3 regions of the Burkholderia cepacia ATCC 25416 genome follow, and region 1 is predicted to be linked to each of the others. Evidence: riboswitches for the same ligand, from Rfam matches in the RefSeq annotation. Region 1 holds a riboswitch; each other region holds the start of a gene.

The links. Region 1 has a riboswitch for cobalamin ahead of cobA (uroporphyrinogen-III C-methyltransferase). Riboswitches for the same ligand answer to the same signal wherever they lie in the genome.
Region 2: another riboswitch for cobalamin. It lies ahead of APZ15_RS00110 (FecCD family ABC transporter permease); the one in region 1 lies ahead of cobA (uroporphyrinogen-III C-methyltransferase).
Region 3: another riboswitch for cobalamin. It lies ahead of APZ15_RS31265 (TonB-dependent receptor domain-containing protein); the one in region 1 lies ahead of cobA (uroporphyrinogen-III C-methyltransferase).

The regions. Positions count from the first base shown of each region.
Region 1 covers NZ_CP012981.1:2,783,091-2,793,660, forward strand. The annotation lists gene APZ15_RS12835 (cobyrinate a,c-diamide synthase) at 1-900, opposite strand, end outside; gene cobO (cob(I)yrinic acid a,c-diamide adenosyltransferase) at 903-1,505, opposite strand; gene APZ15_RS12845 (cobalamin biosynthesis protein) at 1,543-1,920, opposite strand; gene cobA (uroporphyrinogen-III C-methyltransferase) at 1,917-2,666, opposite strand; cobalamin riboswitch at 2,834-3,071, opposite strand; cobalamin riboswitch at 3,185-3,449, shown strand; gene APZ15_RS41750 (hypothetical protein) at 3,439-3,753, shown strand; gene cobW (cobalamin biosynthesis protein CobW) at 3,779-4,867, shown strand; gene cobN (cobaltochelatase subunit CobN) at 4,874-8,686, shown strand; gene APZ15_RS12870 (magnesium chelatase ATPase subunit I) at 8,683-9,759, shown strand; gene APZ15_RS12875 (vWA domain-containing protein) at 9,828-10,436, shown strand; gene APZ15_RS12880 (YaiI/YqxD family protein) at 10,497-10,570, shown strand, end outside.
Region 2 covers NZ_CP012981.1:19,128-29,697, forward strand. The annotation lists gene cobD (threonine-phosphate decarboxylase CobD) at 1-895, shown strand, start outside; gene APZ15_RS00085 (cobalamin-binding protein) at 892-1,809, shown strand; gene cobC (alpha-ribazole phosphatase) at 1,902-2,486, opposite strand; gene APZ15_RS00095 (adenosylcobinamide-GDP ribazoletransferase) at 2,471-3,247, opposite strand; gene cobT (nicotinate-nucleotide--dimethylbenzimidazole phosphoribosyltransferase) at 3,237-4,292, opposite strand; gene APZ15_RS00105 (ABC transporter ATP-binding protein) at 4,345-5,160, opposite strand; gene APZ15_RS00110 (FecCD family ABC transporter permease) at 5,157-6,155, opposite strand; cobalamin riboswitch at 6,439-6,692, opposite strand; gene APZ15_RS00115 (hypothetical protein) at 6,847-7,197, shown strand; gene APZ15_RS00120 (cell division protein ZapA) at 7,194-7,508, shown strand; RNA gene ssrS (6S RNA) at 7,590-7,771, shown strand; gene APZ15_RS00125 (EVE domain-containing protein) at 7,843-8,304, shown strand; gene APZ15_RS00130 (SIMPL domain-containing protein) at 8,485-9,225, shown strand; gene lgt (prolipoprotein diacylglyceryl transferase) at 9,336-10,226, opposite strand; gene APZ15_RS00140 (LysR family transcriptional regulator) at 10,316-10,570, opposite strand, start outside.
Region 3 covers NZ_CP012982.1:3,133,955-3,144,524, forward strand. The annotation lists gene APZ15_RS31245 (alpha/beta hydrolase) at 1-260, opposite strand, end outside; gene APZ15_RS31250 (TetR/AcrR family transcriptional regulator) at 283-855, opposite strand; gene APZ15_RS31255 (GNAT family N-acetyltransferase) at 1,258-2,103, opposite strand; gene APZ15_RS31260 (YdeI/OmpD-associated family protein) at 2,308-2,877, opposite strand; gene APZ15_RS31265 (TonB-dependent receptor domain-containing protein) at 3,113-5,041, opposite strand; cobalamin riboswitch at 5,384-5,576, opposite strand; gene APZ15_RS31270 (helix-turn-helix transcriptional regulator) at 5,666-6,724, opposite strand; gene APZ15_RS31275 (hypothetical protein) at 6,892-7,236, shown strand; gene APZ15_RS31280 (Dabb family protein) at 7,226-7,882, shown strand; gene APZ15_RS31285 (NADP-dependent oxidoreductase) at 7,927-8,919, shown strand; gene APZ15_RS31290 (SDR family NAD(P)-dependent oxidoreductase) at 8,951-9,826, shown strand; gene APZ15_RS31295 (SDR family NAD(P)-dependent oxidoreductase) at 9,832-10,570, shown strand, end outside.

The DNA.
Region 1 (10,570 bases):
ATTCGCCGCGAGCGTCGCCGCATGCAGTTCCGGATAGCCACCCGGCAGGAACAGCGCGTCGCAATCGTCCGGCACGGGTTCGTCGGCGAGCGGCGAGAAGAAGCGCAACCGCGCGCCGAGCGCCTCGAGCAGCGCGAGATTCGCCGGATAGATGAACGAAAACGCCGCGTCGCGCGCAATCGCGATCCGCTTGCCGGCGAGCGCACGCGGCAGCGGCGCCGCGGCGTCCGGTTCGGCGAACGCGACGGCGGGCGGCAATTCGGCGAGCGCCGTCTGCGCGAGCACGTCCGCCGCGCGATCGAGCCGTGCGTCGAGATCGTCGATGTCGGCCGGCTGGTGCAGGCCGAGATGCCGCTCCGGCAGCGCGATGCCCGCGTCAGCCGGCACGTGCCCGAGCCAGTGCAGGTCGTCGGGCAGCGCCTGTTGCAGCAGTTCCGCGTGCCGGGCCGAGCCGACGCGGTTCGCGAGCACGCCGTGAAACGGCAGCCCCGGCCGGAACCGGGCGAGCCCGAACGCGATCGCCGCGAACGTCTGCGCCATCGCCTTCGCGGAAATCACCGCGACGACCGGCACGCCGAACGCAGCCGCGAGGTCGGCACTGCTCGGCGTGCCGTCGAACAGCCCCATCACGCCTTCGATCAGGATCAGGTCGGCATCGCGTGCGGCATCGGCAAGCAACGCGCGGCAGCCGGCCTCGCCGACCATCCCGAGATCGAGCGCATGCACGGGGGCGCCGCTCGCGCGTTCGAGCAGCATCGGATCGAGAAAGTCGGGCCCGGTCTTGAACACGCGCACACGGCGGCCGAGCCGGCGGTGCAGCCGCGCGAGGCCGGCCGTCACCGACGTCTTGCCCTGGCCCGACGCGGGCGCACTGACGAACAGCGCGGGGCAGGCGGGCATGCTCAGAACTCCACGCCGCGCTGCGCCTTCACGCCTTGCTCCTTGTACGGATGCTTGACGAGCCGCATCTCGGTGACGAGGTCGGCCGCGTCGATCAGCGCGTCGGGCGCATGCCGCCCGGTCACGACGACGTGGACCGAATCGGGACGCGCGGCAAGCGTCGCGAGCACTTCGTCGAGCGGCAGGTATTCGTACTTCAGCACCGTGTTCAACTCGTCGAGGATCACCATCCGGTAGTCGCCGCTTTCGATCATCCGGCGCGCCTCGTCCCAGCCCTTGCGCGCGGTCGCGATGTCGGCGTCGCGGTTCTGCGTGTTCCACGTGTAGCCGTCGCCCATCGTCACGAAATCGCATTCGGCAACCGCGCCGAGGAAGTCGCGCTCGGACGTGTGCAGCGCGCCCTTGATGAACTGCACGACACCGAGCCGCATGCCGTGGCCGAGCACGCGCACGGCCATGCCGAACGCGGCCGTGCTCTTGCCCTTGCCGTTGCCGGTGTTGACGATCAGCAGGCCCTTTTCGTTGACGGCGGCGGCCTGCTTCTTCTCGTGGCCCGCGCGGCGGCGTTCGGTCATCCGTTGATGGGATTCGGCGTCGGTTTTCATCGGATTCGTCCTGTCGAAAGAAAGCGAAACAAAGGGTTCAGAGCGGGCCGGCGAGTGCGACCGTCACGCCGTCCCGGATGGATTTGGGGCCCAGCAGCCGGCCGTGCGGCGCCGCGAGCTGCGCGCACGGCTCGGCCACGCCCGCGACGCCGAAGCGGGCGAGCGCGGCATCCGACGGGCCGCTCACGGCCAGTTCGGGGCGGCTCGCGAGCTGTGCCGCGTCGAACGCGACGAGCGGCCAGCCGCGTCTCGCGCACAGCGTGCGCAGCGCGCGTGCGCGCGCCTTGTCGGCGAGCGTGGCGACGAGCGCCGGTTCGGCAGCCGGGTACCGCATCAGCGCGATGCGGATCGCGGCATCGAGTTGCGCGGCCGTCACGCCCGCGCGGAAACCGACACCGATCGCGACGCGCATCATGCGCGGCTGCCGAGTGCGGCGCGTACCGCGGGATCGTTGGCGAACGCCGCGACGCGGCCGATCACGACGATCGCCGGCGAACCGATGCCGGTCGCGCCGACACGCTCGACGAGCGTGTCGAGCGTCGCGAGCACGTGCCGCTGTTCGGGGCGCGTCGCGTTCTCGATCGCCGCGCACGGCGTGTCGCCGGGCAGGCCGCCTTCGCGCAGCGCGGCTGCAATCGTGTCGAGCCGGCGGATGCCCATGTAGACGACGATCGTCATGCGCGTGGCCGCGAGCGCGCGCCAGTCGGGTTCGTCGGCGCCCGCGCCGTGGCCCGTGACGAAGATCACGCCCTGCGCGTCGCCGCGCTGCGTGACCGGGATGCCGAGCGCGGCCGGCGCGGCGATGCCCGCCGTGACGCCGCTCACGACCTCGACTTGAAATCCCGCGACGCCGAGCGCGGCCAGCTCCTCGCCGCCGCGGCCGAACACGAACGGGTCGCCGCCCTTGAGCCGCGCGACGCTGCGGCCCGCGCGCAGATGCGCGAGCATCGCCGCGACGATCGCCTCCTGCGGCGTCGATGCATGACCGCCGCGCTTGCCGACGTGCTCGATGTGCGCATCGGCGCGCGCATGGCGCAGCACGTCGGGGTTCACGAGATCGTCGACGAGCAGCACGTCGGCCGAGCCGATCGCGTGGACGGCCTTGAGCGTCAGCAGGTCGGCGTCGCCGGGGCCGGCGCCGATGAGCCAGGCGCGGCTCATCGGGCGCGGCACGGCGCGCACCGTGTCGAAACAGTGGAAACGGGAAGGCGGGCGGGGCGGCGGCCAGCAGACAGGTGAAGCATGACGGATCGGACGAAGCCCGCGCGGACGCGGGCGGAATGCGCACTCGATCCGTCCCCCGCGGATCGGGCGTTCGGCGAGCATCGGGCTCGCCCCTTGCGTCGGCCGGTATCCGGGCTGGCCACTTGCCAGGCCGCAGCCTTCCCGCCCGGTGGACGGGCAGTGGCATCGTGGGCGGCATGGGCGCGTGCGCGGGGAAGCGCGTCGCGCGGGCGGCGTACCGTTGCGGGGACAGCACAGGCAGGGCGGCGATCCGCCTCCTGTTTCCCGTTTAACTGCATGCACGGAATGCGCATGCGAGCACCGAACGCGGCGCATACGATAGCACAGCGATCCCCCCGCGCGAACCGCCGTGCGCGGCGTCCGGCCGCGCGCGGCGGCCCTCCGGAACCGGGCCCGGCGGCCCGTTTTGCCTTGACGCTCCCCGCACCGCCGCCTACACTCGCACGCGTTTTGGTGCTCGCGCGCGCCGCTCCGGTGCGCGCAGTTAAACGGGAAACAGGGAGCCTGCCTGCGCCGCAGTCGAGCCAACCTGTGCTGCCCCCGCAACGGTAAGCGAACGCGTCGCGCGCAAGCGCCACGCAGCGCCGCTTCGCCGCATGCCGCGCGCATGCGGACGACCGCCACTGGATTGCTGTGCATCCGGGAAGGCGAAGCGGCGTGTTCGCTAGCCCGGATACCGGCCCAAACGTTGGGGTTCAGCGCCGCGGGGAGGCGGCGCATCGTCCACGGCCGCAGCAGGCCCGACGCCCGCGTGTTGCTCGTTTCCACCGCCGATCTGCCGCTGCGCGAACCCGCGCCGGCCGGCGCGGTGCACGGCAGGCGCGCGAGCCGGGCCGGCGGCAGCCGTGTTGGCATTCACGATGTCGACCGTTCGCAAGGAAGCACCATGTCCGATTCGTCGTTCCGCCCGTCCCGCGACTGCCCGTCCGGATCGCGCGGCGGCATGCCCGCGATCCGCCAGATGAACTGCCACGCCGCCATCGACGCGACGATCCCGGGCTGATTCCTTTTTCGACACAGGACCTACCATGACCCTACGCAAGCTTCCCGTCACGATCGTCACGGGCTTTCTCGGCAGCGGCAAGACGACGCTGATGCGCCACATCCTGCAGCACGCCGAAGGCCGCCGCATCGCGGTGATCGTCAACGAATTCGGCGAACTCGGCATCGACGGCGAAATCCTCAAGGGCTGCGGCATCGGCTGCGAGGAGGCCGACGGTGCGCAGGGCGAAGCATCGGGCCAGTTGTACGAACTCGCGAACGGCTGCCTGTGCTGCACCGTGCAGGAGGAGTTCTATCCGGTGATGGAAGCGCTCGTCGAGCGCCGCGCGGACATCGACCACGTGCTGATCGAGACGTCCGGGCTCGCGCTGCCGAAGCCGCTCGTGCAGGCGTTCAACTGGCCGACGATCCGCAACAGCTTCACGGTCGACGCGGTCGTGACCGTCGTCGACGGGCCGGCCGCCGCAGCCGGCCAGTTCGCGGAAAACCCGCAGGCCGTCGACGCGCAGCGCCGCGCCGATCCGAACCTCGACCACGAATCGCCGCTGCACGAGCTGTTCGCCGATCAACTGTCGTCCGCCGATCTCGTGATCGTGAACAAGGCCGATCTCGTCGGCGACACGGAATTTGCGCAGATCGAAACCGCGATCCGCGACGAGATCCCGCCGCAGGTGAAGATCGTGCGCGCGACGCGCGGCGAGCTCGATCTCGCGATGCTGCTCGGCCTCGAGTCGGCGTCGGAAGAAACGATCCACCTGCGCCACGACCATCACGGCTCGGCCGACGACGGCGATCACGATCACCATCACGACGATTTCGACTCGGTGGTCGTGTCCGGCGATGCCGGCACGCGCGAGGCGACGATCGCCGCGCTGCAGCGCGTCGTCGAAGCGCATACGATCTACCGCGCGAAAGGTTTCGCCGCGCTGCCCGGCGCACCGATGCGGCTCGTGATCCAGGGTGTCGGCCGCCGCTTCGACAGCTATTTCGACCGTCGCTGGCAGGACGGCGAAACCCGCGCGAGCCGCTTCGTGCTGATCGGCGAGGATCTCGACGCGGCGGCGCTGCAACGCGCGTTCGACGCCGCGTGCGCGGCCGAGCCGCAACAGGCGTAACGCACGATGCATCTGCTGCGCACCACGCCGGGCGGCTTCGTCGACGATACGCAGGGTGTCGTCCGGATCGACCAGCAGCCGGCCGACATCGTGATCCTGAGTTCGGCCGACACGACGCTGTCGCTGCTTGCCAGCGTCGTGCCGCACCTGCCTGCGGGCTTCCCGAGCGTGCGGCTCGCGAACGTCACGTTCCTGCGGCAGCCGGCGTCGGTCGATTTCTACGTCGACGACGTGTTGCAGCACGCGAAGGCGGTCGTGATCGACCATCTCGGCGGCGAGGCGTACTGGCCGTACGGGATCGAGCAGGCCGTGTCGCTCGCGTCGAAGCGCGCGCAGCAGCTCGCGATGTTCTCGGGTGACCTGCAGGAAGACCCGAACCTCGTCGCGAAGAGCACCGTCGCGCCCGGCCTGTGCCGGCTGTGGTGGCGCTACCTGCGCGAAGGCGGCGTGCACAACGCCGAGGCGCTGCTGCGCAGCATCGCATTCCACACACTCGGGTTCGGCGACGAACCCGAACCGCCGCGCCCGTTGCCGGCCGCCGCGCTGTATCACCCGGCGCGCGACCGCGCGAGCGTCGACGACTGGCGGCCGCGCTGGACGCCGGGCGCGCCCGTCGTCGTGATCCTGTTCTATCGCGCGCACTGGCAGGCCGCGAACACGGCCGTGTTCGATGCGCTGGCCGATGCGCTCGTTCAGGAGGGACTGAATCCGCTGCCGATCGCGGTCACGTCGCTGAAGGATGCGGTGAGCCGCGAAGTCATCACGCAGCTCTGCGACACGCACGACGTCGCACTCGTGCTGAACACGACCGCGTTCGCGGCCGGCGCGATCGACAGCCCGGAACACGACGTGCTCGCCGGCGACGCGCCGGTATTGCAGGTGATCCTGTCCGGCGGCAATCGCGACGCATGGGTGGCCGACAACCAGGGCCTGCATGCGCGCGACATCGCGATGCACATCGCGCTGCCCGAGGTCGACGGCCGGATCGTCACGCGCGCGGTGAGTTTCAAGGGGCTCGCGTATCGCTGCCCGCACACCGAGGTCGACGTCGTGCGCTACCAGCCGGACGCCGAGCGGATCGCGTTCGTCGCGGCGCTCGCGCGCGGCTGGTGCCGGCTGCGCACGCTCGACAACGCGACCAAGCGCGTCGCGCTGATTCTCGCGAACTATCCGCAAAGCGAAGGGCGGATCGGCAACGGTGTCGGGCTCGATACGCCGGCGTCCGCGCTGCGCGTGCTCGCGGCGCTGCGCGACGCGGGCTATGCGGTGGCCGACCTGCCGCCCGACGGCGACGCGCTGATCGCGCGGCTCACCGAAGGCGTGACCAACGACGCGGCCGTGCATGCGCTGCGCCCCGCCTTCCAGAGCTTCCCGCTGGCCGACTACGTCGCGCATTTCGCGCGGCTGCCGGCGGCCGTGCGCGACGCGCTGAACGCACGCTGGGGCCCGCCCGAAGCCGATCCGACGCTGCGGCAAGGGCGCTTCACGATCGCTGGCTGGCGCGCGGGCAACGTGTTCGTCGGCATCCAGCCGTCGCGCTCGCGCGGCGAGAACGACTACGCGAGCTACCACGACGCGGATCTCGTGCCGCCGCATGCGTATCTCGCGTTCTATTTCTGGCTGCGCGATGCGTATCGCATCGACGCGGTCATCCACCTCGGCAAGCACGGCAACCTCGAATGGCTGCCGGGCAAGAGCGTCGCGCTGTCCGACGCGTGCTGGCCCGACCTGACCCTCGGGCCGCTGCCGCATCTTTATCCGTTCATCGTCAACGATCCGGGCGAGGGCAGCCAGGCGAAGCGCCGCGCGCAGGCCGTGATCGTCGATCACCTGATGCCGCCGCTCACGCGCGCGGAAAACTACGGCCCGCTGCAGGATCTCGAGCGGCAGGTCGACGAATACTACGAAGCGCTGATGGTCGATGCGCGGCGCGCGAAGCTGCTGCGCAAGACGATCCTCGCGACGATCGCCGAACACCGGCTGCACGACGAACTGAGCGTGTCGCCGCCGCGCGACGCGGGCGACGAGGACGCGCTGCTGACGCGCGTCGACGCGTGGCTGTGCGAACTGAAGGAAGCGCAGATTCGCGACGGGCTGCACGTGTTCGGTGCGTCGCCGGCCGGGCGCCAGCGGCGCGACACGCTGCTGGCGCTCGCGCGCTTTCCGGTCGGCGACGGCAAGGGCGCACGCGCAGGACTGATCGGCGCGCTCGCGCGCGATCTCGCGCTCGGCGACGATTTCGATCCGCTCGCGGCCGACTGGGCCGCGCCGTGGGTCGGCCCGCGACCGGCGATCCTGCAGGCGCTCGACGCATCGCCGTGGCGCCACGCGGGCGATACGCGCGAGCGGCTCGAACGGCTCGCGCAGCAATGGCTGGACAGGGTGTGTGCAGCCGACGGCAGCCATACGGGCGCGGAAGACGCGACGCCCCCCGGCGACTGGCCGCACACGCTTGTCGTGATCGAGCGCGTCCGCGCGACGCTGCTGCCGGCGCTCGACGCGTGCGGCGGCGAGGAAATGCGGCAGCTGCTGCGCGGGCTCGACGGCCGCTTCGTGCCGCCGGGGCCGAGCGGCTCGCCGTCGCGCGGCCGCCCCGACGTGCTGCCGACCGGCCGCAATTTCTACTCGGTCGACACGCGCGCGGTGCCGACGCAGGCCGCGTGGACGCTCGGCCTGAAATCCGCGCAGCAGCTGATCGAGCGCCATCTGCAGGATCACGGCGACTATCCGCGCGCGATCGGGCTGTCGGTGTGGGGCACGGCGACGATGCGCACGGGCGGCGACGACATCGCGCAGGCGTTCGCGCTGCTTGGCGTGCGGCCGAAATGGGCGCACGGCAGCCACCGCGTGACCGACTTCGAGATCCTGCCGATCGAGATCTTCGACCGGCCGCGCATCGACGTGACGCTGCGCGTATCGGGTTTCTTCCGCGACGCGTTCCCGAACCTGATGCATCTGTTCGACGCAGCGGTGCAGGCAGTGGCCGCGCTCGACGAGCCGGAGGAACTGAACCCGATCCGCGCGCGCATCGAGCGCGAACGCGCGAAGTGGGTCGCACAGGGCGTGGCGCCGGACGAAGCGCACCGCCGCGCCGGCTGGCGCGTGTTCGGCGCGCGGCCGGGCAGCTACGGCGCGGGCCTGCAGGACCTGATCGACCAGCGCCGCTGGCAGACCGACGCCGATCTCGCGGAGGCGTACCGCCAGTGGGGCGGTCATGCGTATGCGCAGAACAGCGCGGGCGACGCCGCGGCCGACGTGTTCGGCGAGCGGCTCGCGACGATCGACGTGGTCGTGCAGAACCAGGACAGCCGCGAGCACGACATCCTCGATTCGAACGACTACTACCAGTTCCAGGGCGGGATGACCGCGGCGGTGCGGCACCTGTCCGGGCAGCAGCCGAGCATCTACCACGGCGACCACGCGAACCCGGTCGCGCCGAAGATGCGCACGCTGCGCGAGGAAATCGCGCGCGTGATCCGTTCACGCGTCGTCAACCCGAAATGGCTCGACGGCGTGAAGCGCCATGGTTACAAGGGTGCCGCCGAGCTGGCGGCGACCGTCGACTACCTGTACGGCTATGACGCGACCGCGCGCGTGCTGTCCGACCACCAGTACGCGCTCGTCGCCGACGCGTACCTGTTCGACGACGCCACCCGCGCGTTCCTCGAGCGGCACAACCCGAAGGCGCTGCACGGCATCTGCGAACGCTTCGTCGAGGCGATGCAGCGCGGCCTGTGGCAGCAGCCGGGCGACTATCGCGAGCGGATCGAAGCGGTCTGGCTCGACAGCGAACAACTCCAGGAAGGGGGACGGCGATGACCGATCCGACGACGCACCGCGCGCGCGCGGTTTTTCCGTTTGCGGCGCTCGTCGCACAGGACGCGCTGCAGCAGGCGCTGCTGCTCGCCGCGATCGACCCGTCGCTCGGCGGCGTGCTCGTGAGCGGCCCGCGCGGCACCGCGAAATCGACCGCCGCGCGCGGCCTCGCCGAGCTGTTGCCGGAAGGGCAGTTCGTCACGCTGCCGCTGTCGGCGAGCGACGAGCAGGTGACGGGGACGCTCGACCTCGCGCATGCACTCGCCGAAAACGGCTTGCGCTTCCGGCCGGGCCTGCTCGCGCGGGCGCATCTCGGCGTGCTGTATGTCGACGAGGTGAACCTGCTCGCCGACGGGCTCGTCGATACGCTGCTCGACGTCGCCGCGAGCGGCGTGAACATCGTCGAACGCGATGGCGTGTCGCATGCGCACGACGCGCGCTTCGTGCTCGTCGGCACGATGAATCCCGAGGAGGGCGAGCTGCGTCCGCAACTGCTCGACCGCTTCGGCCTGATGGTCGAACTGGAGAACTGCTTCGACGCCGCGCAGCGCGAGCGGATCGTGAAGGCGCGGCTTGCGTTCGATCTCGATCCGGAGGCGTTCCGCGCGCGCCACGCATCCGCGCAGCGCGCACTCGGCGAACGGATTCACGCGGCGCGCGCACGGCTGGCGACACTCGATTTCGGCGATGCGGTGCATGCGCACGTCAGCGCGCTGTGCATCGACGCGGCCGTCGACGGGCTGCGTGCCGATCTCGTGATGTTGCGCGCGGCGCGCGCGCTCGCCGCACTGGAGCAGGCCGATGCGGTGACGGTGTCGCATGTGGCGCGCGTGGCCGAAGCCGTGCTGCGGCACCGGCGCCATGCCGGTGCGCCGCCGTCGTCCGGCGCGTCGCAGCCGGATCGCGCAAGCGACGACCGTTCGCCGCCGGATGCACGCCAGCAGCCGGACGATCAACCGGCCGCAAGCGGGAACGGCGCCGCGGTCGCGCAGGGCGACTGGGGCTACCTGCGGCCCGAGCCGGCGGGGCTGCGCGACGTGAAAAGCGTGGTGCCGCTGCCGCTAAAAAAACACTGAGCCATCGAGCCGGCGCCGCCGCGAACGCCGTTCGCGGTCCTCGATGGCAGCCAGGCGCAGCCGCGCGCGTGCCGGGCACGGCGCGCACCGGCACGGCCGTCGCATGGCCGGCGACGTTCGCCGCGAAGCGCGGCGATCCGTTGCATCGCGGCCATCTGCGCTTCCGGAAGCGGGCGGGCGCACCGGATGCACTGCATTGCTTCGTGCTCGACTGTTCGGCGTCGATGCTGTCGCACGAGCGGCTCGCACTGGCGAAGGGGCTGATCGTCGCGTATTTCGACCAGGCCGCGCGCGATCGAGTCGAAACCGCGCTGGTCTGTTTCGGCGGCGACGGCGCGGCACGGCGCTTCGGCCCGGCCGTGCCGCGCTGGTGGAATGCGCGCTGGCTCGAACCGGTCGACGGTGGCGGCGGTACGCCGCTCGCGGACGGCATCGCGGCCGCCGCGCAGTTGCTCGCGCGCGCGGCGCGGCGCGATCCGGACAAGCAGCGCTGGCTGTGGGTGCTGTCCGACGGACGCACGCGCGAGATGCCGGCCAAACCCGCGGCGGCCGATCACGTCTTGTTCGTCGACTTCGACGATGCGGCCGTGCGGATCGGGCAGGGTGAGCGGCTGGCCGCCGCGTGGGGCGCGCAGTGGGTGACGGCCGACGCGCTGTGCTCGGGCCACACCGGCTGATCGCCGGCCGCGGTGCGCTATGATCGCCGCTTCCCCTTCTGCCCACTGGAAAAAACCGCCATGCAAGTACTGGTCGATGCCGACGCGTGTCCCGCCGTCATCAAGGACATGCTGTTTCGCGCCGCGCGTCGTGC
Region 2 (10,570 bases), 2.8 Mb from region 1:
CGTCCCGGCCGACGCGTGGCGCCGGCTGCCCGACGACGGCGACGGCCTCGCGGCCTGCGCCGCGCAGTACTACCACGTGCCCGATCCCGCGCACGTACTGCCGGTGGCCGGCAGCCAGGCTGCGATCCGCGCATTGCCCGCGCTGCTGCCGGCCGGCGACGCCGGCGTCGCGACGCTCGCGTACGGCGAATACGCACCCGCTTTCGCGCGACACGGCCATCGCGTCGTCGCGCTCGACGTCGGCACCGATACGCTGCCTGCGACGCTGCGCCACGTCATCGTCGGGAATCCGAATAATCCGACCGCCGAATTCGTGCCGGTCGAACGCCTGCTCGGCTGGCATGCGCAACTGGCGGCGCGCGGCGGCACGCTGATCGTCGACGAGGCGTTCGCCGATACGGGTGCAACGCAGTCGCTCGCGCCGCAGGTCGATCGCCCGGGGCTCGTCGTGCTGCGTTCGGTCGGCAAGTTCTTCGGGCTCGCCGGCATCCGCGCAGGCTTCGTGCTCGCGTGCCCCGGCCAGATCGTCGCGCTGCGCGACATGCTCGGCGCCTGGACGGTCGGCGGCCCCGCGCGCCATGCAGTCGCCGCGGCGTTCGCCGATCGCGCATGGCAGGCCGCCGCCCGCGAGCGGCTCGCGGCCGACGGCGAGCGGCTGGCCGCACTGCTGCGCGCGCACGGCTTCGCGGCCCGCACGACGCCGCTCTTCAGCTGGACCGACGACCCGCGGGCAGCGGCACTGCATGCGGCACTCGCGGCACGCGGAATCTGGACGCGGTACTTCCCGACTCCGTCGAGCGTACGCGTCGGCCTGCCGGGCAGCGAAGCCGAATGGCAGCGCCTCGGCGACGCACTCGCGCACTGCGTGCCGCTGCTGCAACGGGAATCCGCATGATTCCGCACCTGTTGCGCCGGCTGACACCGGTCGCGATGCTGACCGCACTCGCTCACGCACCGCTCGTCCACGCCGACGTCACGACGCGCGACGACGCCGGCAACACCGTCACGCTGCCTGCGCCCGCGCAGCGCGTGATCAGCCTCGCGCCGCACGCGACCGAGCTCATCTACGCAGCCGGCGGCGGTGCGAAGCTCGTCGGCACGGTCACATACAGCGACTATCCGCCCGCCGCGCAAGCCATACCGCGCGTCGGCGACAACAAGGCGCTCGACCTCGAGCGGATCGCCGCGCTGAAGCCCGACCTGATCGTCGTCTGGCGGCACGGCAACGCCGCGCGGCAGACCGACGCGCTGCGCGCATTGCATATCCCGCTGTTCTTCAGCGAACCGAAGCACCTCGACGACGTATCGTCGTCGCTGCGCCGGCTCGGCACGCTGCTCGGCACGCAACCGGCTGCCGATGCGGCCGCGGCCGCCTATACGCGCGACATCGCGGCGCTGCGCGCACGTTATGCCGCGCGGGCGCCCGTCACGATGTTCTTCCAGGTCTGGGACCGGCCGCTGATGACGCTCAATGGCGCGCACCTGATCAACGACGTGATCGAGCTGTGCGGCGGCCGCAACGTGTTCGCCTCGCTCAGGCCGCTCGTGCCGACCGTCACCGACGAGGCCGTGCTCGCGGCCAATCCGGAAGCGATCGTCACGACGAGCGCGGGTGCGTCGCGTACGGACGAACCGTTGCCGAGCCTCGCGCGCTGGCGCACGTGGCCCGCGCTGACGGCGGTGGTGCGCAACAACCTGTTCGCGATCGACGGCGATCTGCTGACGCGGCCGTCGCCGCGGATCGCGCAGGGCGCGGCCGCGCTGTGCGAGGATCTCGAAGCCGCGCGTGGGCGGCGGCCGGCGCGCTGAGTTCCGGCGGCTTGAGCGCCCGTCGCGCACCTGTCGGTGTTTGAGACAGATCGACCGCGCGCCGCGTCGTCCAGATGCGGACGCCGGTGCGCCTATTCGTCCCAGTGCACCACTTCCCACGTTCCCGTGGCGGCATCCGCGCGCAGCCAGACGACACCACCGGCCGGCACCGGCCGCGACAACAGCGTATCGAGCGGCACGCACAGTACATGCGCCGCGAACACGCGGATCACGCCCGCATGCGTGACCGCCCATTGCGGCCGGTCGAACCGCGCGACGGCATCGGCCTGCCGGGCGACCCGGGCAGCGAACCGCGCGACGCTTTCGCCGCCATGCGCGCACGCATGCATCAGGTCGGCCGCCCACGCATCGAGTGCCGCGCGATCGATATCGTCCCAGCGCCGCATTTCCCACGCGCCGAAATCCATTTCCTGCCAGTCCGCCTCGCGTTGCAGCGGCACGCCGCATGCCTGCGCGAGCCGCTCGGCAACCGACGCGCAGCGCGTCAGCGGGCTCGTCCAGACCTGTTCGGGAAGCGGCGCGCCGAGTACCGACAGATGCGCGCGCACGGCCTGGGCGCCGGCGTCGGCCGGCGCGGCGAGCGGCACGTCGCTGCGTCCGTAGCAGATGCCCGGCTCGACACCGACGGCCGGATGACGGATCAGGACGACGTCCATCCGAGCACCACGAGATAGATCGCCAGTTCGCACAGTTGTTGCGTGAAGCCGAGACAGTCGCCGGTATAACCGCCGATCCGCTTCACGAAATAGCGGGCTGCCCACGCGCGCACGAGCACGAGCGCCACGCAGGCGGCGACGCCCATGCGCCAGTCGGGCCAGAACAGCCACGGTAATCCGAACAGCGCGGCGACACACGCCGCGCGTGCCCCCATCCGTTGCGCGACCGGTTTCGCCTTGCCTTCGGGCCGCACGTAGTCGAGCGTCATCAGCAGGCTCACGGCCGCCGCGCGGCTCGCCGCGTGCGCGGCGATCATCGTCCACGCGGCACGCAACGGCAGCATCGACGCAAGCGCCTGCCATTTCACGCCGAGCGCGATCACGAGCGCGACCGCACCGAACGTGCCGATCCGCGAGTCGTGCATGATGCGCAGCACGTCGTCGCGCGTATAGCCGCCGCCGAACGCATCGCAGCTGTCGGCGAGGCCGTCCTCGTGGAAGGCCCCCGTCGCGAGCAGCGTGGCGGCCATCGACAGCCCGACCGCGATCGACACGGGCAGCGCGCGCAGCGCGACCAGATACACGAGCGCGCCCCACGCGCCGACGCATGCGCCGACGAGCGGGAAATATCGCGCGGCCTGGTCGAGATCGCCGGCCGCGTAGCCGATCGCGTGCGGCACGGGCACGCGCGTGAAGTAGCCGAGCGCGACGAAGAAGTAGCGCAGTTCGGCCCGCACGCCGCGCGCGCGATCAGGCGTCACGATCGTCGACACCGGCGGATTCGAAGCTCGCCATTTCCGTGAGGAACGCAGCAGCCGCACGCACGAGCGGCAGCGCGAGCGCCGCGCCCGTGCCTTCGCCGAGCCGCAGGTCGAGCGCGAGCAGCGGCTTCGCGCCGAAATGCTCGAGCATGCGCCGGTGCCCGGCTTCGTGCGACGTATGCGAGAACACGCAGTAGTCGCGCACGCCGGGCGCGATGCGCTCGGCGACGAGCAATGCGGCCGTCGCGATGAAGCCGTCGACGAGGATCGTCATCCGTTCGCTCGCGGCTGCGAGATACGCGCCCGTCATCATCGCGATCTCGAAGCCGCCGAACGTCGCGAGCACGTCGAGCGGCGCGATCGCGTGCGAGTGCTTGACGAGCGCACGGCCGAGCACCGCGCGCTTGTGCGCGAGGCCCTGGTCGTCGAGGCCCGTGCCGCGCCCGACGCACGCGTCGATCGGCACGCCGAGCAGGCGGCTCATCAGGCACGCGGCCGACGACGTGTTCGCGATCCCCATCTCGCCGAAGCCGATCACGTTCGTGCCGAGCGATGCGTGCAGGCGCACGCGCGCCGCGCCGGCCGCGAGCGCCGTCATCGCCTCGTCGCGCGTCATCGCAGGTTCCGTCGCGAAGTTGCGCGTGCCGCGCGCGACCGGCAGCGACACCAGGCGGTCGGACAGCGGCAGCGGCGACGCGACGCCCGCATCGACGATCTCGAGCGTGCTCTGCGAGACGCCCGAGAACGCGTTGATTGCCGCGCCGCCGGCGAGGAAGTTCGCGACCATCTGCGCGGTCACCGCTTGCGGATAGGGGCTCACGCCTTCGGCGGCAATCCCGTGATCGCCGGCGAACACGATCATCACGGGACGCTGCACGACCGGCCGCTCGGTGTGCTGGATCAGGCCGACCTGCAGCGCGACTGCCTCGAGCTGGCCGAGGCTGCCGGGCGGCTTGGTCTTGTGGTCGATCACATGCTGCAGGCGCTTGCGCAGCGCATCGTCGAGCGGTGCGATCGCGGGCGGGAAGTGGGTCGGGGTCGTCATCGGGAAACCGTGTCGTGGGCGCGGCGTGCACCGCGCATCGGAAAAGGAAACGTCATTGTCGCTCGGGCCACGCCGGCAGCAGCGCATCGCGGCCGTTCTCGCGGATCAGCACGAGCGGATAACCGAACGCGTCGCTCGCGCGCTCGGGTGTCAGCACGTCGTGCACGGGGCCGGCCCACGCGTGGCCACGGCCGTCGAGCAACAGCGCATGCGTCGCGAAACGCCGCGCGAGGTTCAGATCATGGCACGAGAACAGCACCGCGCGCGGGCCCGCGTCGAGCCAGGCGGCCAGCGCGGTCAGGCAATCGATCTGGTGATGGAGGTCGAGATGCGCGAGCGGTTCGTCGAGCAGCATCAACGGCGCGTCCTGACACAGCGTCGCGGCCAGCGCGACGCGCTGCCGCTCGCCGCCCGACAGCGACAGCACGTCGCGCGACGCAAGCGCGGTCAGGTCGAAGGTCGCCAGCGCGTCGCGCGCGGCCGCGCGGTCGCCGTCGCGCTCCCAGCCCCAGCCGCCGAGATACGGAAAGCGGTTGAGCAAGACCGTATCGAACACGGTCGCGCTGAATGCGTCGTGCAGTTGCTGCGGCATCAGCGCGCGGCGCTGCGCGAGCTGCGCGGGCGGCCATGCGGAAAGCGGCCGGCCGTCGATCGCGACGTGTCCGCCGGCCGGCGGCTGCAGCCCCGCGAGGGTCGCCAGCAGCGTCGTCTTGCCCGCGCCGTTCGGCCCCGCGACGCACCAGATCTCGCCCGGACGGAACGCCTGCGTGAAGCCGTCGAGCAGCGTGCGCGCGCCAGCCTTCAGCGTCAGGCCGACGGCCGCGCAGCTCATCTCGTCGCCGCTGGCGCGCAATGCGGCACGGGTCATCGCATCGGCCTCCTGAGCAACATCCACAGGAACACCGGCACGCCGATCAACGCGGTCATCACGCCGACCGGCAGTTGCGCGGGCGCGATCGCGGTGCGTGCGAGCAGGTCGGCGGCCATCACGCCACCGCCGCCCGCGAGCATCGCGGCCGGCAGCAACATCCGCTGGTCGTTGCCGAATGCGAGCCGCAGCGCGTGCGGCACGACGAGGCCGACGAAGCCGATCGTGCCGGCGGTCGTCACTGCGGCCGCGGCGGCCAGCGACGCGACGAGATAGATCCGCACACGCAGGCGCGCGACGGGCACGCCGAGCGCGAGCGCCGTCGCATCGCCGCGCAGCAGCACGTTCAGTTGCGGCGCGGCCGGCAGTGCGATGCACGCGGCCAGCAGCAGCGCGCCCCACGCGAACCACGGTGTGCTCACGCCGTTCAGGTCGCCCGTCAGCCAGAAGATGATGCCGCGCAGCCGCGCATCGGGCGCGAGCGACAGCAGCAGCGTGACGAGCGCGCCCCACCCCGCCGCGATCACGACGCCCGTGAGCAGCAGCCGCGGCGACGCATCGCGCGCCTCGCCGCGCCCCAACTCGCGGCGCGCGAGTCCGAGCACGAGCGCGACCGACACGAGCGAGCCGGCGAACGCCGACACATCGACGAGCCACCATGCGCCGCCCGCGATCATCGCGACGAGCGCGAAGCCGGCCGCACCGCCGGACACGCCGAGCACGTACGGATCGGCGAGCGGGTTGCGCAGCAGCACCTGCAACAACGAGCCGGCCAGCGCGAGCAGCGCACCGCACGCGAAGCCCGCGAGCGCGCGCGGCAGGCGCAGCGTGCGGACGATGTCGGCGAACAGCGCGTCGCCGCCATGCGGCACGAGCGACGCGAGCGCCTGCCACGGCGACATCGGCACGCTGCCGATCGACAGCGACGCGACGAACAGCAACGCGACCGCCGCGGCCAATGCGGCCCAGATCGCGGTGGCGCGCGCGGCGCTCATGCGGCCCTCCGCGCGACGGACGACACTGCGCGCATCGGTGCGCTACCGCTGCGGGCCGGGCGCGACATCGGCGCAGTGCAGCGTGTTGCAGGCATACCCAAGCTCGTGGTCCTTGCGGTCAGGTGATCGACGCGCGCGGCGACCTCCCGGCGGTCGCCCGGTTCGAGAACGTCATCAAGATGGCAGAAATCGGCGCCGCCGACGATTGGGGTCAGCATCGAAGATCAATCCCGTGAAGCACTGCGCGCCCCGCTTCCCCGCAGGCCGCGCGTCACGAAGCCCGTGCGGGCTCCCCGCCTCGGCCGGTATCCGGGCTGGCGGCGGTCCGGCTCGCCTTCCCGCGCGAAAACGCGCAGTGGCCCGCGTCCGCATGCGAAACGTGCATGCGGAACGCGCCCGAGCCGGCCTGCGTCATGCAACGCGGCCGCTTACCGTTGCGGGGGCAGCGCAGGTTGGCGGCTTCCTGGCGGAGCCCGCGCCCTGCTTCCCGTTTAACCGCGCGTTGCACGCGCGAGCACCGAGGCGGCGCCAGTTTAGGAGCGGGTCGCACGAGCGTCAAGGAAGCATCCGGACACGCACGTGACGCGCCGATTCGCGGCAAGAAGCAGGGGTGTTACGACTGGAAACGTTACAGATGTCGGTTTGCGCGTTATTCCGCGCTAAAATGCTGGGTCTTTAGAGGACGCAGCAAATGCTCAACGAACTCGAAACCCTATCTCAAAATATTGGCCGTCTGATTTCGCTGAACAAGCGCTATCACTCGGAACGGCTCGCGCTCGAGGAGCAGGTCGCGCAATTGCGCGCGGACGCGGACACGGTCCGCGCGGAACTCGCGCAACTGCGCGACGAACGCAATGCGCTCGCGGCCGAGCGCGACACGCTGTCGGCAAAGATCGACGACGCCCAGGTGAAACTGAACGCGATTCTCGAAAAGCTGCCGCGCTCGAAAAGTGCGGAGCAAGCCGACAACCAGCTCGACCTGCTGGATGCGCAGGCGCGTACGGATGGCGATGACGCGGCCAGCCACGGAGAACATGCATGAGCACCAAGCAGATCGAAGTCTCGATTCTCGGTCAGGCCTATCGGCTCGCCTGCTCGGCCGAGACCGAAGCGGCACTGCTCGAAGCGGTCGCGCGCGTCGACGCCGAAATGTCGAAAATCCGCTCGAACAGCTCGGTACGCGGCACCGATCGCATCGCCGTGATGGCGGCGCTGTCGCTCGCTTCCGAATTGCTGCGGCTGCAAACGAGCGTGCGGCACGGTGAAGCATTTCCGGCGGAGGAAATCCGTCGTACAATGCACCAGATGAACGAACAGCTCGGCGCGGTGCTCGCACAGCACGAGACGCAGTAACGTTTTAATCGATGCGTCGATTCCCCTTGATCTCGGCGATCAACGGTGGTCAAATTGGCGCATCGAATCACAGTTCAGTCAGCTTCCCTGCCTGGTTCGCCAAGGTCATATATTCCTTGAACCAATGCCATGTGCACGGTTGCGGAAATTTGTAGCACGGGCGCGCGCGTCACTCTGTCTGATGTACCCGAAGTGCTGCTAACTGCGACCAATTCTGAACCTCAGGTTCAGGATGCCGGCCTAGCGGCCAAGGCGGGGGCCTATCCAACGGCATCGGGCGAAGCCCGGTGCCGTTTTCTTTTGTAGCAGCCTCTTTCTGCGTCGATCACGATCCATGCAATACTGGCTGATGAAGTCCGAACCGGACGAAGCAAGCATCGACGATCTCGCCAACGCACCGCAGCGCTCGCTGCCGTGGACCGGCGTGCGCAATTATCAGGCGCGCAATTTCATGCGCGACACGATGAAGATCGGCGACGGTGTGCTGTTCTATCACTCGAGCTGCCCCGAGCCGGGCATCGCGGGCCTCGCCGAAGTATCGTCGACGCCCTACCCCGACCCCACGCAGTTCGATCCGAAAAGCCCCTATTACGATCCGAAGTCGACCCGGGAAGCGCCGCGCTGGCTGCTCGTCGACGTGCGCTACGTGAAAAAATCGCCGCTCGTGCCGCTCGCCGCGCTGCGCGAACACGACGAACTCGCCGACATGCGCGTGCTCGCACGCGGCAACCGGCTGTCGATCACGCCCGTCACGCGTGCCGAATGGCGGTTCATCACCGAAAAGCTGATGAAGTAGGCGCACGCCAAACGTCAAATCTGGTCAGTACGCGCCGCCGCCACGGAACTCGCGGCACTTTCGCGCGGCCTAAGCAACCGCTGCCGGCCGATCGAGCCGGCCGTCGTTTTTTCGTCGCGCGGTACGCCCGCGTCGCGCACGCGTGATCCGCGTGCGCGCCCTCGCACAAGGAGTCCAACAATGACCAAGAAATCCGCACTCGCGCTGTCGCTCGCCCTTGCCGCCGCCGTTCCCGTCGCGCTGACGCTCGCGTCACCCGCCGCGCACGCGCAGGCCGCGAACCCGCACTTTCCGGAGCCGGCAGGCGTGCTGTCGCTGTCATCGCAAGCCAGCGCCGACGTGCCGCAGGACATCATCCACATCACGCTGTTCTACGAGCAGCAGGCCAAGGATCCGGGCAGCCTCACCGCGCAGTTGAACCAGCGCGCCGATGCCGCCCTGTCGCAAGCGAAAAGCGTATCGGGCGTCACGGCACACACGGGCGCATTCTCCGTCTATCCGAGCACCGATCGCGACGGCAAGATTTCCGCATGGCGCGGCCGCACCGAGGTCGCGCTCGAATCGCGCGATTTCGCCGCGGCGTCGAAGCTGGCCGGCCAGTTGTCGAACCTGATGCAGGTCGCGAACGTCGAGTTCTCGCTGTCGCCCGAAGCGCAGCGCGCAGCCGAGCAGAAGCTGACGACCGAAGCGATCAAGTCGTTCCGCGCCCGCGCGGACGAAGCCGCGAAGGCATTCGGCTACAGCAGCTACACGATCCGCGACGTGAACGTCGGCAGCGGCCGCAACGTGCAGCCGTATCCGCGCATGATGGCGATGGCCGCGGCACCGATGGACAGCGCAAAGATGAGCGCACCGATCGCGGTCGAAGGCGGCAAGGCCACCGTGTCGGTCACCGTCAACGGTTCCGTGCAGATGAAGTAACGCGCAGCGCGCGGCAGTCCGAAATGAAAAACGCCGGCCCGAAGGCCGGCGTTTTTCATTTCAATGCGTGGGCCGATGCACGCGTCGATCGCGCGTGCATCGCCATCACATCACGCAACGGCATTCGCCGCGCGGCGGCGATACGCCCAGACCATCAACGCGATACCCGCGATGATCATCGGCAGCGACAGCCACTGCCCCATCGACAGGCCGAGCGCGAGCAGGCCGAGGAAGTCGTCGGGCTCGCGCGCGAACTCGACCGTGAAGCGTGCGAGGCCGTAGCCGATCAGGAACAGCGCGGACACGGCGCCCATCGGCCGCGACTTGCGCGCAAAGAAGAACAGCGCGAAGAACAGCACGATGCCTTCGAGCGCAATTTCATAGAGCTGCGAAGGATGACGCGGCAGCATCTGGTATTGCATGAACACGTCGGCGAGATGCCACTTCTCGACGAGTTCCGGATGCTTCGGCAACCATGCCGCATCGTCGCGCATCGCACCCGGGAACAGCATCGCCCACGGTGCGGACGGATCGGTCACGCGGCCCCACAGTTCACCGTTGATGAAGTTGCCGAGCCGCCCGGCCGCGAGCCCCGTCGGCACCATCGGCGCGACGAAATCGGTGACCTGCAGCCAATGGCGCTTGCGCTGCCACGCGAACAGCGCCATCGCGAGCGTCACACCGAGGAAGCCGCCGTGAAACGACATGCCGCCCTCCCACACCTTGAACACGTCGAGCGGATGCGAGAAGTAGAAATCGGCCTTGTAGAACAGCACGTAGCCGAGGCGGCCGCCGAGCACGGTGCCGAGCACGCCGTAGAACATCATGTCGTCGATGTCCTTCACGGTCCAGCCCTGCGCCGCGACGTGCGGCAGCTTCAGGCGGATCCGGCCGACGACGATCGCCGCGATGAAGCCGACGAGATACATGAGCCCGTACCAGCGCACGGCCAGCGGCCCGAGATGGATCGCAACGGGGTCGAAATTCGGGTGAATGATCATGGGTTAGCGAAGAAGTTTTCGAATGCGGTGCGGCCGTCGCACACGCGCAGCACCGCGCGTTGGACGGCACCGGCGCGCCATCGTTCACGTCACGGGGCGAGCCCCTGCGCGCGCACGACGTCGAGGAAGCCGGCCAGCACGGGGCTCACGTCGCCGGAACGCCACACGAGGCCCGTCTCGACGACCGGCGCGTGACCGGCGAGCGGCCGGTAGACCACGCCGGTGCGCCGCAGGTTACGCAGCGATTGCGGCACCAGTGCGACGCCCATGCCGGCCGACACGAGGCTGACGATCGTCTGCATCTGGATCGCCTCCTGGCCGATGCACGGGGTTTCCCCCGCCGC
Region 3 (10,570 bases), on a different replicon from region 1:
CCGGCCCGGATCGTCTCCACGCTTGAACGCAGATGACCGCCGAGCTGCTCGATGGCCGTCGCGTAGTGCGCGTCAGCGGCCGCCTTCACGCGCATCCATGCGTCGAAATCGTCCGGGGCAGGCATCACGTGCAGCGCGTTCAGCGGCACGCCGTCGCTGCCGACCAGCCGTTGCAACGCGGCTCGCGCCTCTTCGCTGATCGAGGCCGGGAAGGGGACGACACGGCTCGGCAGGACCACGCCGTCGGGTTGGTCTTTCATCGATTCAGCTCCGTTGGGCGAGTCATGCGGCGCAAGGCCAGTGGCGCAGCATCACGTCCAGCGCATCGAGACTGCGCAACCACGACGCGTCGGAAGCCGGTGCACTGTGCGAGAACCCGCCGGCGCTTTCGAGTGTGACGTAGCCCATGAAAAAGCCGCCGAGCAGGCGGATCGCATGCGGCTGCTCGGCTTCCGGCATGTCGTAGCCGCGCAGCACGGCCGAGGTCATCCTGACGAGCCGGCCGCCGGCGCTTTCAGTGGCGCGCTCGACGCTCAGCGGGTGGCGCGCGGCTGCAAAACGGCCGGGGTGCTCGCGCGCGTAGTCGCGATAGACGTTGGCGAGCGCTGTCAGCGCGTCCTTGGCGGTACGGCCGGCCAGTGCTTCGGTTGCGCGATCGGCGAGTTCCCTCAGCGCGAAGAGTGCGATCCGGCTCTTGAGGTCGTCGAAACTCGGGACATGGGAGTACAGGCTGGCGAGCTTGACGTCGAAGTGACGCGCGAGCGCTGCGCCGGTCAGGTGCTCGAAGCCGGTCTCATCGGCGAGCTGTGCGCCGGCTTCGACGAGTTTGTCCAGGGTGATGCCGGCGCGTGCCATGACGGATGCTATTCAAGTTAGTCGAGAGGCTAATTGTATTAGGTTTTATGGGGTTGTCAATTTCCCGGGCGTGCCGGTTCTGCCTGTGCGTCATTGGGGTGACGTGTTCCGGTGCGTCGAAGCGCTATGGCTTCATGTGATCGGGGATGGCCGCTTTGGTCGGGTGTCGTGCGTCAGGAAGCGGAGACAAACATGTGCCGGGCATGTAAGCCATATCCACCCGGCTGTCGCGGCGATCGGGATCTGCGTCGTCTGCGCATCACCTGTTCCGACGGGTGGCCCGTTGATGCCCGCACGATGCCCGTACCTGCCGTACAAGGGCCGTAGAGGGCGGAATTACCCAGCCACGCTTGCTGACGTTGCATCGCGTAGCGACTTGGGCGTCCGCCCCGTTCGCGACGATTACCCCAGCTCGAACGACGTCACCCCGAACACGCGATCGATTGCAATCGGCGGCGCGTCTTTCGTGTACATCCGCGCGGTTTCGAAGACGCTCGTCATGCCGTGCCGTTCCGCCAGCGCGACGGCTGCGGGGTTCGTTTCCGGCACGTCGAGCACGATGACCTCGCCGGGCATGCGCGCGGCCAGCGCGCGAAACAGCCCGGTGGCAACGCCTGCGTCGTCGGCGAACAGCGGGCCGACCTTGCAGCCCGCCTTGCAGCGGCGCACGACACCGTATCCGGCGATACGGCCGGCGTCGACGGTCACGAGCGCCACGGCATCCGGCTGCGCGATCCACGCGGAGACGAAACGCGTGCGTGCCGCTGGAAAGCACTGGCGGTCGTAGGCGAGCAACTGCTCGAACGGCACGTCGGCCGCGGCTGTCACGTGCGCGCACCCGATGCCGTCCACGCGCCCCTGATAGCGGATGTTGCGGTACGCGAGCGCGAATCCGGACTTCCGGTAGTTCGCCTGCTGGGCCACGACACCATCGAGCCCGATGTTGCGATCGGCGAGGTAACGCATGCCGTGCTGCCAGATTCGGATGCCGAAGCCCTTGCGGCGAAACCCGGGTTTCACGATGTAGAGGCCGATGAAACCAAAGCGTTCGTCGTAGGCGACGGCGGCGAGGCACGCGACGGGCTCGCCGCGCCAGACGCCGACGAAGAACCCGGCCGGGTCCGCTTCCCCGAAACAGGACGGATCATGCAGGCCGGGGTTCCAGCCTTCCGCCGCCGCCCATTCGATCGACATGGCCACCTCGTCGGCCGACATGGTGCGCACGATGAAGTCTTCGTATTGATCCATGATTCACCCCGGTCGCTGCGCTCGGGAATGCGCGTTGCGTCACGTGAAATGCATCGAGGAAGCGTGGGCCGGCAGCCCCGTGGCTGCCGGCCGGATCATCATAGTCCGAAGAATGGAACGAGTGTGTGATGAAGGATGCCGAGCCGAAGCGGCCGTGATGGGTCATATACCCGACGTTCGGGAAAATCTCCGTCGGTGAAAAATTCATGGATGGAAGGTTTCGCCACGCAGCAGCATGTCGATGAACTCCCCGATTTTGCGCGCCCTTGTTTCGGGCCTTTTGGCATTCTGTATGCGATACAGAATCGCATAGCGGTTACGGCTGTTCAGGGTTGCGAAGAATTTCCTGGCGCCGGGATTGGCGTCCAAGGCCGCCTGCAGGTCGTCCGGCACGGTCGAGTTGCTGGCCGACGTATAAGCAGCGTTCCAGCGGCCGTCCCTCCGGGCCTTCTCGATTTCGCTCATGCCGCGCGGGCGCATTCTGCCTGCGGCGATCAGTGCTTCAGCCCGGTCCTTGTTGAGTTGCGACCACAGGCTTTTTGCGGAGCGTGGGGTGAAGCGTTGCAACCAGTATTGGTCGTTCCCGGCCCGCTTTTGACCATCGATCCAGCCGTGGCAGAGGGCGCTTTCCAGCGCCTGTTCGTAGGTGACGGTTCGCTGCCCGGTGCCTTTTTTTGCCAGACGCAGCCATGCGCCGGTTGAAGTGCTGCCGTTTTCCCCTAACCAGCTTTCCCATTCGATCTGACTGGAAAACGTTAGCGTGCATTCGGTCATGTCGATGTCCTGAATGGTGAGTACATCTACGGGGAAGGCGTCCGCAGTCTAACAGTGTTGATACGGACATTGACGCCCGTGGCGCGACCGAAAGACCGGCAGATCCGCAGTCACCAGCCCGTCGACCGGTTTGGGTCGGAATACCGTTTCCCATTTCCGGTGACGGAAGCATCGAACACCGCTTCCCGACGGGAGACTTTGCCGCCCACCGCGCCAAGGCCTCCCCATCCATTCGTCAGAACGTGTAACTCACCTTCCCGAACGCTGTCCGCCCAAGCGTGTTGTATCCATACGCGGTCATGTACTGCCGGTCGAACAGGTTCGACACCGTCGCCGACACCGTCAGGTGCGAATTGATCCGGTACGACGCGCGCAGGCCCACCGTCAGGTACGACGGCAGATAGGTCGAGTTGGCCGGATCGTCGAACGTCGTGCCGCCGTAAAGCAGCGACGCCCCTGTGCTCAACGCATGCAGGTGGAGTTCATCCCACGTGTGATCGATGTTGAGGCTGACCGTCTGGCGCGGGCGGCGGCTGAGCCAGGAGTCGTTGGTCTCGTCCTGCGGATTCAGGATCCCGACCGCGACGCTCACCGGCGTCGAGCGGCCGATCGTCCCCTTGTACGACAGGTCGACGCCGCGAATATGCGCGCGACCGATGTTCATCGGCGAAAACGTCGCCGGGTTATACGCGATCAGGTTGGTGACCCGCGTGTCGTAGATCGCGGCCGTGAACGTACCGTACGACGTGTTCGCATCGACCGCGGCCTCGACCGACGTGTTGCGTTCCGGGCTGAGCCCCGGATTGCCGTAGCCGGGGTAGTACAGGTCGTTGAACGTCGGCAGCTTGAACGCATTGCCGTACGACACGCGCGCCGTATACACCGGCGTGATCGCCCACGACAGCGCCGCGTTACCCGTATTCACCGACTGCCCGGCGATGATTTCATGGCGCCCCGCGAGGAACATCGTCACGCTGCCGAGCGTCGCCGACTGATGCAGCGAGAACGCGGAATCGTTGCGCGTCGGTATGCCGCCCGGAATATCGACCGGCAGGAACGCCTGCTCGCGCGTGAAGTCGTACGCGAGCTTGGTCTCGCCCGACAGCGGCAGCCCGAACAGGTGGAACCCGCGTTCCTGATGCGTCAACGACGTCGACGTGCTGATGCGCTGCGAATTGATCTGGTCGGTCGGGATGGCCGGATCGCTCGCGTAGAGGAACTGGCGATCGTTCGCATAACCGAACGACTGGTCGAACTGCGTGTCGGGCGTGATGTCGAGATGGAACGCGATACCGGTCGTCAGCTGATGATCGAGCTGGCGGTTCGCATAACCGCTGTTGTCGTAGGACAGATCGGACCGGTGATACAGCGCGAACGTCGAGATCGACCAGTTGTCGCGCGCGTAGCCGAGGCGCGCATCGAGATCCTGCGCGTGGTACGGGTTGCGGCCGGCCTCATGGTACGGCAGCACGGGCCGCGTCGAGTCGATGCCGGCCGTGTTGTACGAGCGCAGGCCGAGCGAGTAGGTGAGCCCGCCGAGCGCGGCGAGCGGCCCGGTCGACGGCACCGTGCCCGACGTGCGGAGTTGCGTGTCGAACGTCTTGTTCGACCCGCCGCCGAACGACACGGTCGTCTGGTTCGGCTGGTTGGCGGCGCGGCGCGTGAAGAGCTGCACGACGCCGCCCATCGCATTGGCGCCGAACGACGCGGCTGCCGGCCCCGAAATCACCTCCACGCGTTCGAACGCTTCGGTCGGCAAGTCGGCCCACGGCGCGATGCCGGTGGTCGGCGAACCGATCCGGATGCCGTCGATGAACACGGCGACCTGGTTGGCCGACGAGCCGCGGATGCTGACCGACGCGGACGAACCGGGGCCGCCGCTCTGCGAGACGGTCACGCCGGGCAGCGTCGCAAGCGCCTGCGTGATGCTCGGGTCGCTCGGCGACAGCCGGTCGAGATCGGTGCGCGTGAGCACCTGGGTCGTCGCATAACGCTGGTCGAACGACTCGGGCAGGCGCCGCGTGTCGGTCACGTTGATCGTCGGCAGGTCGGTGCCTTCGGCGGCCGGGGCCGGTTGCGAAACCGCGGTGTCGCCGGCGGCGTGGGCGAGGGGCGAGAGGAGCGCGGTCGCGGCGGACGTGGCAAGGAGGTGTCGAATCTTCATGAGGCTGTCGTTGTCGTCGGGCTGCGCCGGCGTCGATCGTGAGCGGGCGGCGCGCAGCACCGGTCTTGTTATCGGTGATCGGGTTATCGCGCGACCGGGCCGGGCAGGCCGGTGTCGCGGGCGTCGGCGCGGTGCACGCCGGCGGACGCAGTCGATAGGGAACGGCACGCGCGTGCGGGCGGGCCGTGCAGGCCGGCGGCGTGCCGGCGCGGCGCTTCCGGTGCGGAAGCGGATGCGGTAACAATGGACATCGGGCGGATCCTGAGGTCGGGCCGTCCATGCAGCGGGCGACCGCCAACGGCGGTGCCTGGCGCGCCGGGACACCCCGCCCGGTGCGGCTGCCTGGACCTCGGGTCGATGGCAGGTCTCCTGGCTCGCGGGTCGTCATTCGTGCGGGCCTTCCCGGTTTCCCAGTGGCACGCAGTGGCACGAATTCACCGCTCACAGTTGCGGGGGCAGCCGCAGATTCGAGGCATGGCCTCTCCTGCGTTCCCTTTTGATCCCGTCTCCGGGCACCATCAGCGCGCAAGGGTAATGGCGCGCGCGCCGCCGCGTCAAATATCCGGCGACGCAGGGATGCGAAAAAACGTCATTGCCGGGCAAATCCTTTCTAAATCCTTTCTTTCATGCGTCGGCGCCGCGTTTCATGTCTGATGAAACAGGGTGGTTCGAAGCCGTGCGATCGCGCCTGAACCGGCTCGGTGCGACCCCCGTCCACCGGACGAACGCGCGGCGAAACGCCTCCTCGCCGCCGAACCCGAGATGCGCGGCGACCCGCGCGACCGGCCAGTCCGATTCGCGCAGGCAGCGTTGCGCGGCTTCGGCGAGACACTGCTCCTTCAGCGCGTGATAACCGGTGTGCTCGGCCGCCAGCCGCCGCCGCAACGTCGCCTCGCTGACGCCGAGCCACGCGGCCAGTTCGGCGAGTGCCGGCAACGCCTGTTCGTGCGCGAGCGCCGCATCGAGGAAACCGCGCACCTGCTGCGTCCACGACACGACGGCCGGTGCCGCATCGATCAGGCGAAACGGAAAATCGACGAGAAACGCGTCGAGCTCGGCCGGCTGCCGGATCACGCGGCACGCGAGTCGCGCCGCATCGAACGCGAAACCGTAGGTCTTGCGGCCCACTTCAACCGGCGCATTGAACAGTCCGAGCAGTGGCATCGCGTCGTCGCGGCGCGGATGGCCGAGCCACACGTCGGTCGGCCGCAACGGCTGCCCGATCAGCCAGCCGAACAGCTGCAGGTAGCAGAACAGCCCGGTCAGGTCGACCAGGCACGCGGCCGGGCTGCGCGTACGCCGCAGCGAATCCATCCGGAACAGCGCACGCCCGTCGCGCACCGCAAGCGTCAGGTGACCGGCGCGCGGCTGCAGCATTTCGCAGAACTCGGCCGCACAGCGGATCACGTCGGCGAGCGTCGCGCAACTCAGCAGGCAGCGGCACATCAGGTCGACTTCGCGCTTGCGCATCGGCGGGTGACCGTCGCCGCGCGCGACCCGCGCCTCGAGCCGCTCGATCGCGTCGCGGTACAGCGCGACGAAATCGCCCGGTGTTGCCGCCGGGCGAGGCTGCTGCGCCTCGCGGTCGGCCGGCGGCGCGCCGCTGCGCGTGAGTTCGCTCAGCAGGCGCGCGCCGAGGCCCGGCAGGATGCGGCCGCGGGCCGGCATGGCGCGCTGTTTCATGAGTTTCCCGATCTGATCGTTGCAACAGGGGCTGGTGAGCGGGCCGGTAGGGGCCCGCTCATCGCCGCCACGCAAGAATGCTATCCACGCCGGCCGCCCGCGGCCTCGCCGGAACGGCGTAGGCCGGCCGCCGATCCCTGTCACGAACGACCACGGACGACACGCGAATGATCCAGATCGTAGACGAAATCACGCTCGCGCCCGAGCGCATTCCCGACGTGCTTGCGCTGCTGCGCGACCGCTACCTGCCGGGCCATGCGGCACGCGGGCTGACGGCGGCCGGCCACTGGGTGTCGCCGCCCGTTGCGGTGCCGGGGCAGCCGAGCACGCTGTGGCTGACCTGGCACGTGGCCGATGCGCCGGCCTACTACCGGATGCGTGCGCTGACGGATGCCGGCGTGGTCGGTTTCTGGATGGCGGTCGACGTGCGGTGCGACGTGCGCCGCCGCCATGTGATGACGGACGCCGATGCGCCGCTGCCCGCGCTGACGGAGGTCGATCATGCGGCATGACACGGCACAGGTGTTCGTGTCGGGGGATCGCGACGCCGGTGGCATCGAACGCGCGTTGCACGAAGCGGCACACGCGCTGGCCGGGGCGAAACGTGTGGCGCTGGCGCGCAACCAGGACGGCAGTTGGGGCGCGGGCGACTACACGCTCGACGTGCTGCGCGACGATTCGGCGGCCAACTGCACAGCCAACGGCGCGGCCGACGGCACGGCGGATTTCGCCGCGCTCGCGCAACTGCCCGGCATCGTACGCATCGACGGCGCCGTGTGCCGCGCGATCGGCGGCGGCCTGCGCGAACCCGCGCTGCGCGACGGCGTGTGGCGCACGCTGATGCTGCGCGTGCGGCCGCAGGCCGGCGCCGCGCAGGTCGCCGCGCTCGAACGCGAACTGCTGCGCATGCCCGCGTACATGCCCGGCATCCGCAACTGGCGCTTGAGCGGGATCGCGACCCCCGGCGCATGGACACACGTGTGGCAGCAGGAATTCGCGCGCGTCGGCGATCTGCTCGGCGAATACCTGATGCATCCGTATCACTGGGGCTGGGTCGACCGCCGGTTCGATGCCGAAAGCCCCGACTGGACCGTCGACGCGATCTCGCATGCGTTCTGTCCGCTCGCGTCGAGCCTGCTGGCCGATACGGCGGCGTGATGCGGCGCGAACGTCAAGCTGACACCACCCCCGGAGACACGAAGATGCGAGCCCTGTTGATCGATCGCGCCGGTCATTCCGACGTCTTGCGGATGGCCGACGTGCCGGCACCGACGCCGGGCCCCGGCGACGTGCTGATCCGCGTTGCCTTCGCGGGCGTCAATCCCGCCGACTGGAAATGCCGTGAAGGCTACCTCGGCGCATTCATGCAGTACACGTTTCCGTTCGTGATCGGCTTCGACGCGGCGGGCGTGGTCGAAGCGGTCGGCGACGGCGTCGACGGTTTCGCGCCCGGCATGCGGGTGTTCGCGCAGACCGACGTCGGCGCGGGGCGCTGGGGCGCGTATGCGGAATACGTGGCAGTGCGCCACGACTCGGTCGTGCGCGTGCCCGACGCGGTGAGCCTCGCGGAAGCCGCCACGGTGCCGACCCCCGCGCTTGCCGCGTGGGCCGGCCTGTTCGACGACGGCGGGCTGAAGGCCGGACAGACCGTGCTGGTGCACGGCGGTGCGGGCGCGGTCGGCACGTTCGCGATCCAGCTCGCGGTGCAGGCCGGCGCGCGGGTCGCGGCGACGTGTTCCGCGCGCAACCGCGAGACGGTCGAATCGCTGGGCGCCGCGGCAAGCATCGACTATCGCGCGCGGGACATCGCGGCGGCGCTGCGCGCATGGGCGCCCGGCGGGGTCGACCTCGTGCTCGACGCGGTCGGCGGCGACACGCTGCCCGACGCGCTCGACCTGCCGGCACCGGGCGGCACGCTGGTGAACATCATGACGCTTGCACCAGGCGATGCGCAGCGGCTGGCCGCGACGGCCGCCGAAGCCGCCCGGCGCGGCCTGCGCACCGCGATGACCTACAGCCGGATGCCGAGCGGCGTCACGCTCGGCCGGATCGCGGCGCAACTCGGGCGGCGCGCACTGCGCGTGCCGCGCTTCGACCGATTTCCGCTCGAACAGGCGGCCCGTGCCCTCGATCTCGTTCAAACGGGCGAGGCGAAAACGAAGCTGGTGCTTCATGTTGCGGATATCGCCGGTTGAGCGGCCCGCACGCCCATCACAGGAGACAACGATGACCGATACCCGATCCGGCGTGCTGGCCGGCAAGTGCGCGCTCGTGACCGGCGCAAGCCGCGGCATTGGCCGTGCGATCGCACAGCGCCTGGCATCCGAAGGCGCGACCGTCGTCGTGACGGCGCGCAGCCTCGCGCGATCGGCCACGACCGCCGGCACGCTCGCCGAAACGGTCGCGCTGATCGAGCAGGCGGGCGGCCGCGCGATCGCGCTCGCGGCCGACCTGTCGAACGCGGCCGAGCGCGACGCGCTCGTCGGGCGCGCGGCGCAAGCGGCCGGCGGCCTCGACATCCTCGTCAACAACGCGGGCGTGGCCGACTATGCGTGCGTCGACGCGATGCCGATGACGATGTTCGACACGACGATCGAACACTATCTGCGGATTCCGTTCGCGCTGGCGCAGGCCGCGATCCCGCTGATGCGTGCGCGCGGCGCCGGCTGGATCGTGAACGTCGGCTCGGTGACGGCGCTGCCGCCGCTGCGCCCGTTCGACGATTTCTCGCGTGCGGGCGGCGCGACCGTCTACGCGGCGGCGAAGGCGGCGCTGTCGCGCTTCACGCAGGGGCTCGCGGCCGAACTCGAAGCCGACGGCATCGCGGTGAATCTCGTCGCGCCGAGCACGGCGATCCGCACGCCGGGCGCCGCGCGCTACATCCCCGAAGGCTATCCGACCGAGGATGTTGCGTATCTCGCGGAAACCGCGCTCGCGCTGTGCCGCCTGCCGGCGCGCGAACGCACCGGCCTCGTCACGCACAGCCTGCATTTCCCGCTCGCGCAGCGGCTCGCGGTGCATTCGCTCGACGGCCGCACGGTGCTGCCGCCGCCGGTGATTCCCGCGTATGCGCATCCCCACATCGACCCCACAGGACTCTGATCGACATGACGAACCCGATTCGCTTCGACGGCGGCACCGCCGTGATCACCGGCGCGGCCAGCGGCATCGGCAGCGGGCTTGCACGCCATGCTGCCGGGCTCGGCATGCGCGTCGTGCTGGCCGATCTCGACCCGGCGAAGCTCGACGCATTCGCCGCGACGCTCGACACCGACGTGCTGTGCGTGCCGACCGACGTCAGCCGGCCGGAAGCCGTCGATGCGCTGGCGGAAGCCGCGTGGCAGCGCTTCGGCGGCGTCGACCTGCTGTTCAACAACGCGGGCGTGATGGCGACCGGCTTCAGCTGGGAAATCACGCCGGAGCGCTTCGAGCGCAGCTTCGCGATCAACGTGCACGGCGTGCTGAACGGGATCCGCAGCTTCGTGCCGCGGATGCTCGAACGCAACGCGCCGGCGCGCATCGTGAATACCGCGTCGGTGGGCGGGTTCCTGCCGAGCCCGCTGATGTCGCCTTATTCGGCGACGAAATTCGCGGTGGTCGCGCTGACCGAATCGCTGTACGGAGAACTGAAGATGCTCGGTGCGCCGGTCGGCGTGTCGTTGCTTGCGCCCGGCCCCGTGCAATCGGGCATCTTCAACGACCCGTTCGGCGCGGTGCACGACCGGCCCGAAGTGCGCGGCTTCGTCGACACGATGCGCTCGATGCTGAACGCGCACGGGCTCACGCCCGACGCGTTCGCCGAGCGGGTGTTCGACGGCATCCGTGCCGGGCGCTACTGGCTGATTC